DNA from 2 places in the Micrococcus sp. ACRRV genome. Region 2 is predicted to be linked to the other one. Evidence: riboswitches for the same ligand, from Rfam matches in the RefSeq annotation. Region 2 holds a riboswitch; the other holds the start of a gene.
What was found. Region 2 has a riboswitch for thiamine pyrophosphate ahead of MHY29_RS08515 (thiamine ABC transporter substrate binding subunit). Riboswitches for the same ligand answer to the same signal wherever they lie in the genome.

Region 1: it holds a riboswitch for thiamine pyrophosphate, as region 2 does, so the genes downstream of both, thiC (phosphomethylpyrimidine synthase ThiC) here and MHY29_RS08515 (thiamine ABC transporter substrate binding subunit) in region 2, are expected to answer to the same signal.

What each region holds. Positions count from the first base shown of each region.
Region 1 is NZ_JAKRNH010000016.1:22,974-28,853, reverse strand. It holds gene MHY29_RS03115 (hypothetical protein) at 1-220, opposite strand, end outside; gene MHY29_RS03110 (hypothetical protein) at 291-515, shown strand; gene thiD (bifunctional hydroxymethylpyrimidine kinase/phosphomethylpyrimidine kinase) at 530-1,369, opposite strand; gene MHY29_RS03100 (hypothetical protein) at 1,443-2,600, shown strand; TPP riboswitch at 2,663-2,777, shown strand; gene thiC (phosphomethylpyrimidine synthase ThiC) at 2,774-4,597, shown strand; gene MHY29_RS03090 (hypothetical protein) at 4,636-5,235, shown strand; gene MHY29_RS03085 (DNA-3-methyladenine glycosylase I) at 5,329-5,880, shown strand, end outside.
Region 2 is NZ_JAKRNH010000073.1:5,102-10,981, reverse strand. It holds gene MHY29_RS08525 (agmatine deiminase family protein) at 1-443, shown strand, start outside; gene MHY29_RS08520 (AI-2E family transporter) at 349-1,779, opposite strand; TPP riboswitch at 1,826-1,929, shown strand; gene MHY29_RS08515 (thiamine ABC transporter substrate binding subunit) at 1,999-3,138, shown strand; gene MHY29_RS08510 (iron ABC transporter permease) at 3,138-4,880, shown strand; gene MHY29_RS08505 (ABC transporter ATP-binding protein) at 4,880-5,590, shown strand; gene MHY29_RS08500 (TetR family transcriptional regulator) at 5,600-5,880, shown strand, end outside.

The sequences.
Region 1 (5,880 bases), on a different contig from region 2:
AGCGCAGCACGGCCAGGACCGCGTAGGCCACGACGGGTCCGGGCCGCCTGACAGCCACCGGCCGAGGCCACAGCGCGGGCAGCGCCGCCAGCGGGAGGACCAGCGAGACGGCCCACGCCCCGAGGGCCACCGCCGTCGGCACGGGCAGGACGGGTCCGGCGATCACCAGCGCCGCGAGCAGCACCACCCAGCCGGCCGGCGCCCACAGCGCGATGCGCACGGCCGGGGACGGCGGTGGCCCGGTCCGGCCCTCGGCCCCGCCTCGACGTGCTGTGTCATGATCCTGAGCCATGAAACGGGCCTCCCTCATCGTCCTCATCACCCTCGCGGGTCTCCTCGTGATCGCACTCCCGACCGCGCTGTTCTTCGGCCTGGGCGATCTGGTCCTCGGCGGCGACGCCTCCAGCGCGCTCTTCACCGTCGGCTTCATGGCCGCGGGCCTCGCCCTGCTCTGGGCGGCACAGTTCGCGTGGTCGTCGTGGCGGGAGTCCCGGGCCCGGCGGCGCCGCGACTGAGCGGACGCCTCGCCTCAGCCCCGCTGCGCGTGACCGTGGTCGACGGGCCCGTGCCACGTCGGCCGCGAGGCGTCCCCGACCGCGAGGGCCTCCCCCGCCCGCATCGCGTCGGCCAGCCACGGCTTGGCCCGCTCGAGCGCGTCCTCCCAGCTCAGGCCCGCGCCGGCCAGCGTGGCCAGGGCCGAGGAGAGGGTGCAGCCGGTGCCGTGCGAGGCGCGGGTCGTCACGCGCGGGCCGCGCACCTCGTGCACGGCCCCGTCCACGCGCACGACGGCGTCCGGCACCTCCGCCGCCTCGGCCTCGTCCAGGTGCCCGCCCTTGAGCAGGACCGTCACGTCGTGCTCGGCGGCCAGGCCCCGGGCCGCGTCGAGGGCGGCGTCCCAGTCCGTCGCGTCCCGCCCGGTCAGCCGGGCCAGCTCGGGCATGTTGGGGGTCACCAGGTGCGCCGCCCGCAGCAGCCGGGCCCACGCGGCGCGCCCGTTGTCGTCGCCCGCCGTGGTGAGGGCGTCCCCGCTCGAGGCCACCATGACCGGGTCCAGCACGACGACGGCGGGTCGGGTCTCCTCGAGCCAGCCGGCGACGGCCCGCATGAGCTCCACCGTGCCGAGCATGCCGATCTTCACGGCGTCCACGGCGATGTCGGCGGCGACCGAGTCGAGCTGGGCGCGCACCACGTCCACCGGCAGCGGGTGGACGGCCTGCACGCCCTGCGTGTTCTGGGCGGTGATCGCGGTGATCGCGGTCATCCCGTAGCCGCCCCACGCGGCGATGGTCTTCAAGTCGGCCTGGACACCGGCGCCGCCGCCGGAGTCGGAGCCGGCGATGCTGAGCACGCGGGGGACGGCGGAGGTCATGCGGGGGCTCCTTCGGGTCGGGGCGGATCGGCCGCCCGGGCCGGGCCGATCCCGTCCATGAGAATGTAGTCGCATGTCCCACGTCACAGAGAGCTCTCCCGCGCACCCCGGCCGAGCCGAGGAGTCGGCGCCGCTGCGGCCAACCTCCCCGCTCGGGATCGCCGCCACGTTCATCGGCACCACCATCGGCGCCGGGTACGCCTCGGGCAACGAGATCCTGCAGTACTTCGTGAGCTTCGGTCTCTGGGGCGGCACGGGGGCGCTCGTGATCGCCGGCGCGCTGTTCTTCCTGCTCGCGGTGATCGTGCTGCGGCTGGCGCAGAAGCTGCGGACCACGGACATCCACCGGATCGTGAACCCCACGACGTCGCGCGTGCCCACCTGGTTCGCGGACCTGTGCATCACCACGTCCCTGCTGGGGACGCTGGTGATCATGCTGGCCGGGGCCGGGGCGGCGGTGCACACCGCGTTCGGGCTGCCCTCGCTCGTGGGCTCGCTGGTGATGGCGGCCGTCTGCGTGGTCTCGGTGCTGGCCGGCATCACGGGCCTCGTGCGCGTCCAGGCCGTGGTGGTCCCCCTGATCATCGTGGTCGCCGTCGGCGTCGCGGTGTGGGGGCTGGCGAACCCGGGGGCCGCGGTGGACGACGTCGCCGCGCTCGTGACCTCGTCCCCGCTGATCAACCAGTGGTGGCTCTCGGGCGTGCTGTACGTGGCGTTCAACATCCAGCTGGCCTACGCGGTGCTCGCCCCGATCGGCGAGGAGAGCTCCTCGTCGGGCCGCTCCCTCGTCGCCGGGGCCGGGCTCGGGGCACTGGGCCTCGTGGTGATGGCCGGCGCGGTGATGGCCGCGATGACCGCCCATGCCCAGCTGATCGGCCGCGCCGAGCTGCCCATGGTCGAGCTGGCCGCGATGATCGGCGGCTGGGCCGCCCTGCTGTACACGGTCGTCCTGCTGCTGGCGCAGTTCACGACGGCGGTCTCATGCCTGTACGGCGGTGTGGAGCGCATCGCCCTGCTGTCCTCGATGCGCCGCGTGCCGGGCTGGGCCATCGCCGTCGTCACGGCCCTGGCCGCCACCCTGCTCTCGAGCGTCGGCTTCTCCGACCTCGTGGGCACCGTCTACCCCGTCCTCGGCTACGCCGGCCTCGTCATCATCGTGATGCTCATCGTGACGTGGATCGTCGAGCGCACCACGGTGCGCCGCCGGGCGGCCCGCGCGGCGCGCGCCTGAGCGGCCCGCCGCATGGCCGCTGCCGACGGCGGTGAGGGCTCACAGGGGACGTGCTAGGGTCGCTCGCATCCCACGGGAGCCCCACGGCACGGGGCTGAGACCGGGCTGACGCCGCCCGGAGACCGTCTGAACCTGTCCGGGTCATTCCGGCGAAGGAAGAAGGAGCCGCGGCCATGTCCGTTTCCGAGCGCACCCCCCTGCCCGCAGCCGAGTCGACGGCCGAGGTCGTCGCCGAGGAGAACTACCCCACGCACCGTCTGGGCTGGCTCGAGGATGCCGAGCACGGCATCCGCGTGCCCGTCACCGAGGTCCACCAGGACGACTCCCCCGACGGCACGCCCAACCCGCCCCTGACCGTCTACCGCACCATGGGCCCGGGCTCCGTGCCCGAGCGCGGCCTGCCCGCCCAGCGCGCCGAGTGGATCCGCGCCCGCGGCGACGTCGAGGAGTACGAGGGCCGCGAGCGTGACCTGCTCGACGACGGCCGCTCGGCCGTGCGCCGCGGCGCCGCCTCGCAGGAGTGGGCCGGCGAGCGCCGCCCCCCGCTGCGCGCCAAGGAGGGCGCGCGCGTCACCCAGATGCACTACGCCCGGCGCGGCGAGATCACCCCGGAGATGCGCTACGTCGCCCTGCGCGAGGGCGTGGACGCGGAGCTGGTGCGCTCCGAGGTCGCGGCCGGCCGCGCCATCATCCCGGCGAACGTGAACCACCCCGAGTCGGAGCCGATGATCATCGGCAAGGCGTTCGCCGTGAAGGTCAACGCGAACATCGGCAACTCGGCGGTGACGTCGTCGATCGCCGAGGAGGTCTCGAAGCTGCAGTGGGCCACCCGCTGGGGCGCGGACACCGTGATGGACCTGTCCACGGGCGACGACATCCACACCACCCGCGAGTGGATCCTGCGCAACTCCCCCGTGCCGATCGGCACCGTGCCGATCTACCAGGCCCTCGAGAAGGTCGGCGGCGACCACCAGGCCCTGACCTGGGAGATCTTCCGCGACACCGTGATCGAGCAGTGCGAGCAGGGCGTGGACTACATGACCGTGCACGCCGGCGTGCTGCTGCGCCACGTGCCGCTGTCCGCGGACCGCGTGACCGGCATCGTCTCCCGCGGCGGCTCGATCATGGCCGGCTGGTGCCTGGGCCACCACAGGGAGAACTTCCTCTACGAGAACTACGACGAGCTCTGCGAGATCTTCGCCCGCTACGACGTCGCGTTCTCCCTGGGCGACGGCCTGCGGCCGGGCTCCGTGGCGGACGCCAACGACGCCGCCCAGTTCGCCGAGCTCGACACGCTGGCCGAGCTGACGGAGCGGGCGTGGGCGTACGACGTGCAGGTCATGGTGGAGGGCCCCGGCCACATCCCGCTGCACCTGGTGCGGGAGAACGTGGAGCGCCAGCAGGAGCTGTGCAAGGGCGCCCCGTTCTACACGCTCGGCCCCCTCGTCACGGACGTCGCCCCGGCGTACGACCACATCACCTCGGCCATCGGCGCCACCGAGATCGCCCGCTACGGCACCGCGATGCTCTGCTACGTCACGCCCAAGGAGCACCTGGGCCTGCCGAACCGGGACGACGTGAAGACGGGCGTGATCACCTACAAGATCGCCGCGCACGCCGCCGACGTCGCCAAGGGCCACCCCGGCGCCCGCGACCGCGACGACGCGCTGTCCACGGCGCGCTTCGAGTTCCGCTGGCGCGACCAGTTCGGCCTCGGCCTGGACCCGCAGCTCGCCGAGGAATACCACGACGAGACGCTGCCGGCCGAGCCCGCCAAGACCGCGCACTTCTGCTCGATGTGCGGGCCGAAGTTCTGCTCCATGCGCATCAGCCAGGACATCCGCAGCGAGTTCGGCGGCGAGTCCGAGCAGGCGCGGATCGCCGAGGCCGGCATGGCTGCCAAGTCCGCGGAGTTCCGGGCCGCCGGCGGGTCCGTGTACCTGCCGGAGCCGAGTCTGCGCCGGCCCGAGGGGGACGCGGTGCTCGCGAGGGACTGAGCGGTCCGTGCCGCGGCGCGGGGGCCAGGGTGCCGGCCATGAGCACCTCCCCCGCGCGCGGTGCGAACCTGAACGCCATCGCCGAGGCCACCGGCCTGACCTTCGAGGACTGGGCCGCGTGGCTGGACGCCCGCGGCGCCCGGGACCTGACGGTGCACGCGGAGATCGTGGGGCTGGTCCTGGAGCGGATGCGCTCGGGTGAGACGGCCGAGGTGGGCAGCCCCGAGTGGTGGGCGCAAGGCGTCACCGTGGCTTACGAGCAGCACATCGGCCGCCGGCGGCCCGGCCAGCGCGCGGACGGGACCTTCGCCGTCACCGCCTCCCGCATCCTGGAGGGCACGCGGGAGGAGGTGCACGCCCGCGCCGTCGGGGCGGTGCGGGCCGCGCTGTCCGACGGGGGCGCCCTGCGCGGCGTGGGCCTGGCGAAGGAGCCCACCGAGTCCGCCACCGCCACGCGGCTGTTCTGGCGGGCGGTGCTCGCCGACGGCACCCGCGCGGAGCTGGCGACCGAGCCCAGGCCGCAGACGGCGGGGAAGCCGGCCAAGGCCGCCGTCGTCGCGACGCACTCCAGGGCGGCCTCGGCCGAGGAGGCCGCGGCGTGGAAGGCGTTCTGGAGGAACCTGCCGGCGGCGCTCTGACTCCTCCTGCACAGAGGACGCGGGTCCGCGTCCACTCCACAGCTCCGCCGCCTCCGCCGTGCCCGCGCCCTCGGCACCTCGTACGCTCGGGGCATGGATGAGGAGAACTCGGAGGCGGCCGGGCTCGTGCTCGGCGCGGACGGCAGGGCGCGCCCGGCCTGGGCGGCGGCCGACCCGCTGCTGCGGGACTACTACGACGCCGAGTGGGGGCTGCCCGTCACGGACGAGCGCGGGCTCTTCGAACGGCTCACGCTCGAGGCCTTCCAGTCCGGACTGAGCTGGCGCACGGTGCTGGCCAAGCGGCCGCGCTTCCGGGAGGTGTTCGCCGGCTTCGACCCGGACGCCGTCGCGGCCTTCGGCGCGGTCGAGGTCGAGGCGCTGATGGCGGACGCCGGGATCATCCGCAACCGCCGGAAGATCGACGCGGCCCTCGCCAACGCGCGGGCCGTCGTCGGGATCCGGGACGAGGTCTTCGCGCCGCTGCACCCGGGCTCCCCCGGGGCCGGCCCGGCATGGGACGGCGAGGGCGACCGTCCCGGCACCGGACTGCCGGGCCTCGTCTGGGCCCACCAGCCCGCCCAGACCCCGACCCCGCGCACGATCGGCGAGGTGCCGTCCGCCTCCCCCGAGTCCACGGCCCTCGCG
Region 2 (5,880 bases):
TCGCGCCCGGCGAGGTGGCCGTGCACTGGCAGCCGGGTCGGCTGCACCCGGACCACGCCGCGTCCGCGGCGGCGCTCCACGCGCTCACCGGCGCCCGTGACGCCCGGGGGCGGGCGCTCTCGGTCCGCACGGTGCGCGCGCTGCCGCCGGGACCCGACGCGGACCTCGACGCCCGCGGACCGCTCTCCGCCCTGGACCTGCTGCCCCTGGCCCCGGGGGTGGTGCTGCGGCCGGCGCACGCCGACCCGGAGGCGGACGCGGCGACCGCCGAGGCGGCGGCCGCGCTGTTCCCCGGGGCGGAGCAGGTGCCCTTCCCGGGGCCGCCGCTGCTGCGGCTGCTGGGGACGCTCAGCGACCTGGTGCTGCCCCAGCCTCCGGGGGCGCGGACCCGTCGGCCGTCGCCGGCTCCGGCTCACCCGGAAGGTCCACGCGCGGCGCCCTGAGGGTGGAGGGCGGCGGGCCCTCGAGGCGGGCCTCCTGCGCGGCAGCGCGCACCCGCCGGCGATCCTGCGCCGGGGCGGCGTCCTCCGCGGTGCGTTCCGGCGCCACGTCGTCGTCGCCCTGGACGTCCGCGGCCGTCGCGTGGCTCGCGGTGGACCCGCCGTGGCGGATCAGCTCCCGGGGCAGCCGGAGCCGCTCCAGCATGGAGGACTGCCGCCGCTCCATGCCCTTGAGGTCCGAGGCGATCAGGGAGTTCACCCAGCGGGAGTTGGGGTCGGCGTCGATCAGGACGGCCTTGACCAGGAGCGTGCACGGCAGCGCGAGGATGGCGCCGAGCGGGCCGAGGACCCACGCCCAGAACAGCAGGGAGAGGAAGCTGACGGTGGGGATCACGCCGACGGCGTCACCGGCCACCTTGGGCTGGATGATGGACTGCAGGACGAAGTTCAGCACCGAGTAGCTGACCACCACCCACAGGAACGCGGGCCAGCCGCCGGCCGCCAGGCCGAGGATGGCCGGCGGGACCAGGCCGATGATGAACCCGACATTCGGGATGTAGTTGGTCAGGAAGCTCAGCACGCCCCAGACGAGGGCGAGCGGCACGCCGATGATCACGAGCGCGACCATGTCCAGCACCGCGACGATCAGCCCGAACACGGTGGTGACGATCCAGTAGCGCCGCACGCCGTCGGCGAAGTCGATCAGCGCCTGACCCAGCTCGTGCCGGGCGGTGCTGAGCAGGCGCACGCGCCGCTCCACGGCCATCGAGTCCATGGCCAGGAAGAACATGCCCATGATCACGGTGATCAGCAGGCCCAGCACGGCGTAGAGGTTGCTGGCGATTGTGGTGAGCGCGCTGACGGCGGCGCCCGTGACCGCGGACATGTCCACCGACGCCAGCTGCTGGTTCACCATGTCCGGGGTGACGCCGTGGTCCGAGAGCCACTGCGAGGCGTCGTGCATGATCTGCTGGAACTGCCCCGCGTACTTGGGCAGCTCCGTCAGCAGCTCCATGCCGGACCAGGCGATCATCCCGAGGAACGCGGCGATCACGGCGCAGACCACCACCACGGTGGTGGCGGCCCCGAGCACGGGGTGCAGGCCCCGGCGGATCAGCCACGCCTGCAGCGGGTAGGCCACGATCACCAGGTTCAGGCCGAGGAACACGGGCGCGGCGATGGAGGCGATGCCCTGGAAGAACTGGACCAGGACCACGAGGCCGGCCAGGGTCAGGACGATCACGAGCATGCGCGGCCACATGCGATGGGGGCGGCGGTTGTCCCACTCGGTGGCCGGGGTGGAGGTGCCGGTGACGGCGGGCGGTGCGGATGCGCTCACGGGGCCGAGTGTACGGCGGGGGCGGACCCGCTATGCTCGGGCTCACACACATCGACAGGGGAGCGCGTCCACGCGCTGAGAGTGCGGTCCGCCGCAGACCCTCGAACCTGCCCGGGTCATGCCGGCGAAGGAAGTCGAGTCCACCTCCCGGGCGGCTCGCCGATGCGGCCCCCGCCGCCCGGCCGGGCCGGCCGGCCCCTCCGCCCCGCTGGAGGAACCATGTCCGTGCACCGCACCGCCACCACCCGCCGCGGCGTCCTCGCCGCCGCCTGCCTCTCCGCGCTCGCGCTGACGGGCTGCTCCGTCTCCGCGCCCTCGACCGGGTCGTCGTCGTCCGCGGCGTCCTCCTCGGCGGCGCCGTCGTCCGCCTCGGGCTCGTCCTCGACCTCCGCCTCGGGGACCGCCGCCGCCGGCTCGAAGGGGACCGTCACGATCATGACGCACGACTCCTTCGCCCTGCCGAAGGAGCTGATCGCGCAGTTCGAGGCCGAGTCCGGCTACAGGCTGGTGACCACCGCGCCGGGCGACGCGGGCGCCGTCGTCAGCCAGGTCCTGCTGTCCAAGGACGCCCCCGTGGCGGACGGCGTGTACGGCGTGGAGAACCACTCCGCGCACCGCCTCGTGGACCAGGGGGCCGTCCAGGACGTCGCCCCCGCGGACCTGCCGGCCTCCGCGGAGGACCTCGTGGTGGACGGGAAGATGATCCCGGTCGACCAGGGCCAGGTCTGCTTCAACACGGACCCCGCGTGGTTCACGGAGCACGGGGTGGCCGAGCCGACCTCGATCGACCAGCTCCGCGACCCGGAGTACGCGAAGCTCACCGCGGTGACCTCGCCCGTCACCTCCTCCCCGGGCCTGGCCCTCCTGGCCGCCACCACGGAGAAGTACGGCGACGACGGCTGGCAGGGCTGGTGGGAGGACCTGCTGAAGGGCGGGGCCAAGGTGGACTCCACCTGGTCCGACGCCTACAGCACGGACTTCTCCGGCGGCGAGGGCAAGGGGGAGTTCCCGGTGGTGCTCTCCTACTCCTCCTCCCCCGCCTTCGCCCCGCAGACCGCCGTCATCGAGGACTCCTGCACCCCGCAGGTGGAGTACGCGGGCGTGCTGACCGGTGCCGAGAACCCCGAGGGCGCCAAGGCCTTCGTGGAGTTCCTGCTCTCGAAGGACGTGCAGGCCGCGATCCCCGAGAACATGTACATGTACCCGGTGGACGACACCGTGGAGCTGCCCGCCGAGTGGGCGGCGAACGGCCCGCTGGTCGAGGACCCGATCACCCCCGACCCCGCCGAGATCGACACCGAGCGGGAGAGCCTGCTCAAGGAGTGGACGGCCCTGTCCGAGTCGGCGGGCTCCCGCTGATGCCGACCCCGGCTCCCGCACGCGGGCGGCGGCGCGCGACGCCGCGTCCGCCGCGGGGCCGACGCGCCGCCGGGGACGGCCTCGCTCCGCTGTGGCTGCTGAGCGCGGCCGTCCCGGTCTTGTTCCTGCTGGTCCTCTTCGCCTGGCCCGTGGCCGCCATGCTGTGGCGGGGCGTGGCCTCGGTGGACGCCGCCGGCGACCCGACCGGCGGCCTGGACCTGTCCGCCTTCGCGCAGACCCTGGGCGCGTCCCGCACCTGGCGGATCCTGGGGAACACCCTGGGCCTGGCGGCCGCGGGCACGGCGGCCTCGGTGGCGCTGGGCGTGCCCACGGCGTTCGCGCTGCACCGCCGCGCGTTCCCCGGCCGCGGCCTCGCCCGGGCGGTGGTGACGGTGCCGTTCGTGCTCCCCACCGTGGTGGTCGGCGCCGCGTTCCGCGCGCTGCTTGCCGCCGACGGCCCCCTCGGGTGGACGGGCCTGGACCAGACGAGCACCGCCGTCGTGATGGCGATGGTGTTCTTCAACGTGTCCGTGGTGGTGCGGCAGGTGGGCGGCCTGTGGGCCGCCCTGGACCCGCGGCAGGCCGAGGCGGCGCGCACCCTGGGCGCGTCCCCGTGGCGGGCGTTCCGCACGGTGACCCTGCCCCAGCTGGCCCCGGCCGTGGCGGGCGCCGCTGCCCTGGTGTTCCTGTTCTGCGCGTCCGCGTTCGGGATCGTGCAGACGCTCGGCCGGCCCGGGCCGGGCACCCTGGAGACCGAGATCTGGGCGCAGACCACCGTGTACCTGGACCTGCGCACCGCCGCCGTGCTCTCCACGGTGCAGCTGGCGGTCGTGCTGGCGGCCATCCTCGCCTCGGGCGCCGCCGCCGCGCGGGCCCGCCGCGCCCTCCGCCTCGGGGAGGCCCCTGCGCGCCCGCTCACCCGGGCCGACGCCGTCCCGGCGGCCGTGACCCTGGCCGTCCTGGCGCTCGTGGTCGCCCCGATCCTGGCCCTGCTGGCCGGCTCCCTGCACTCGGCCGAGGGCTGGGGGCTGCGGAACTACCGGCTGCTGGCCACCAGCCCCGGCACGGGCTTCGCGGGCGGGGTGACCCCGGCGCAGGCCCTCGAGCAGTCCCTGCGCACCGCCGTGGACGCCACCGTGGTGACGCTCGTCGTGGCCGTGCCGCTGGCCCTGGTGCTCACCCGCCCGGTGCGCTCCCGGGCGGGGCGCGCGGCCCAGCGGGCCCTGGACGGGGCGCTGCTGCTGCCGCTGGGGGTGTCCGCGGTGACGGTGGGCTTCGGGTTCATCGTCTCGCTGCGCGCCGCGGCCCCCGACCTGGCGGCGTCGGGTGCGCTCGTGCCCCTGGCGCAGTCCGTGATCGCCGTCCCCCTGGCGGTGCGCGCGCTGGTGCCGGTGCTCGGGGCCGTGGACCCGCGGCTGCGCGAGGCCGCGCGCACGCTCGGTGCCGGGCCGTGGCGCGTGCTCGCCACCGTGGACGGCCCGTTCCTGGCCCGCGGCGTGGGGGTGGCGGCGGGCTTCGCGTTCGCCGTGTCCCTCGGCGAGTTCGGGGCCACGAGCTTCCTCGCCGCCGCGGACCGTCCCACCCTGCCCGTGCTGATCGCCCGGCTGATCGGCCGCCCCGGCGCGGACAACCACGGCATGGCGCTGGCGGCCGCCGTGGTGCTCGCCGTGCTCAGCGCCGGCGCCCTCCTCGCCTGCGAACGCCTGCGCCCCCGCGGCGCCGCCCCCTCCGGAGGTCTCTGATGCCCGCCCGCATGCACCACCACGATGCCGCGCCCGCCCTCCGGCTGCGGGGGCTGGCCGTCGCCTACCCGGACGGGTCCGTGCCGGTGACCCGGGCGGACCTGGACCTCGCCCCCGGGGAGATCGTGGCCCTCCTGGGGCCCTCGGGCTCGGGGAAGTCCACGGTGCTGCGCGGGATCGCCGGCCTGGAGGACGTCCCCGCGGGCACCGTGGAGCTCGCCGGCCGGGACGTCACCGCGGTGCCCACGCACCGGCGCGGCGTGGGCATGGTCTTCCAGGACGGGCAGCTGTTCCCCCACCGCACGGTGGCCCGCAACGTGGCCTACGGGGTGGAGGCCGCCGGCTGGGACCGCTCCCGCCGGGACGCCCGCGTGGCGGAGCTCCTGGAGCTCGTGGACCTCGCCGCGCTGGCCGACCGGCCCGTGCAGACCCTCTCCGGCGGGCAGGCTCAGCGGGTCGCCCTGGCGCGCTCGCTGGCTCCGTCCCCGGCGGTGCTGCTGCTGGACGAGCCGCTCTCCGCCCTCGACGCGGACCTGCGCACCCGCCTGGCCGCGGACATCCGGACGGTGCTGCGCGCGGAGGGGGTGAGCGCCGTCGTCGTGACGCACGACGCCGCCGAGGCCGCCGTCATGGCGGACCGGACCGTGCGCATGGGGGCCGACGGCGTGCTGCACGGCGCCGCGGCGGACGGGGCGCTGACCGCCGGGTAGCGTGACCGCATGAGCACCTCCTCCGCCCGCGGCCGCCTGAGCGCGGAGGACGTGGTGGACGCCGCCGTGGGGATCCTGCAGGACTTCGGCATGGGGGACCTGTCCATGCGGCGGGTGGCCTCCGTGCTGGGGGTGCAGGCCTCCGCCCTGTACTGGCACGTCCCGGACAAGCAGACGCTGCTGGCGCGGGTGGCGGACCGGATCGTCGCGGACGTGGAGCGGGCCTGCGCCGCCCGCCGGGTGGAGGACCTCGCCGGCCGGGCGGAGGAGGCGGAGGCCGTGCTGCTGCG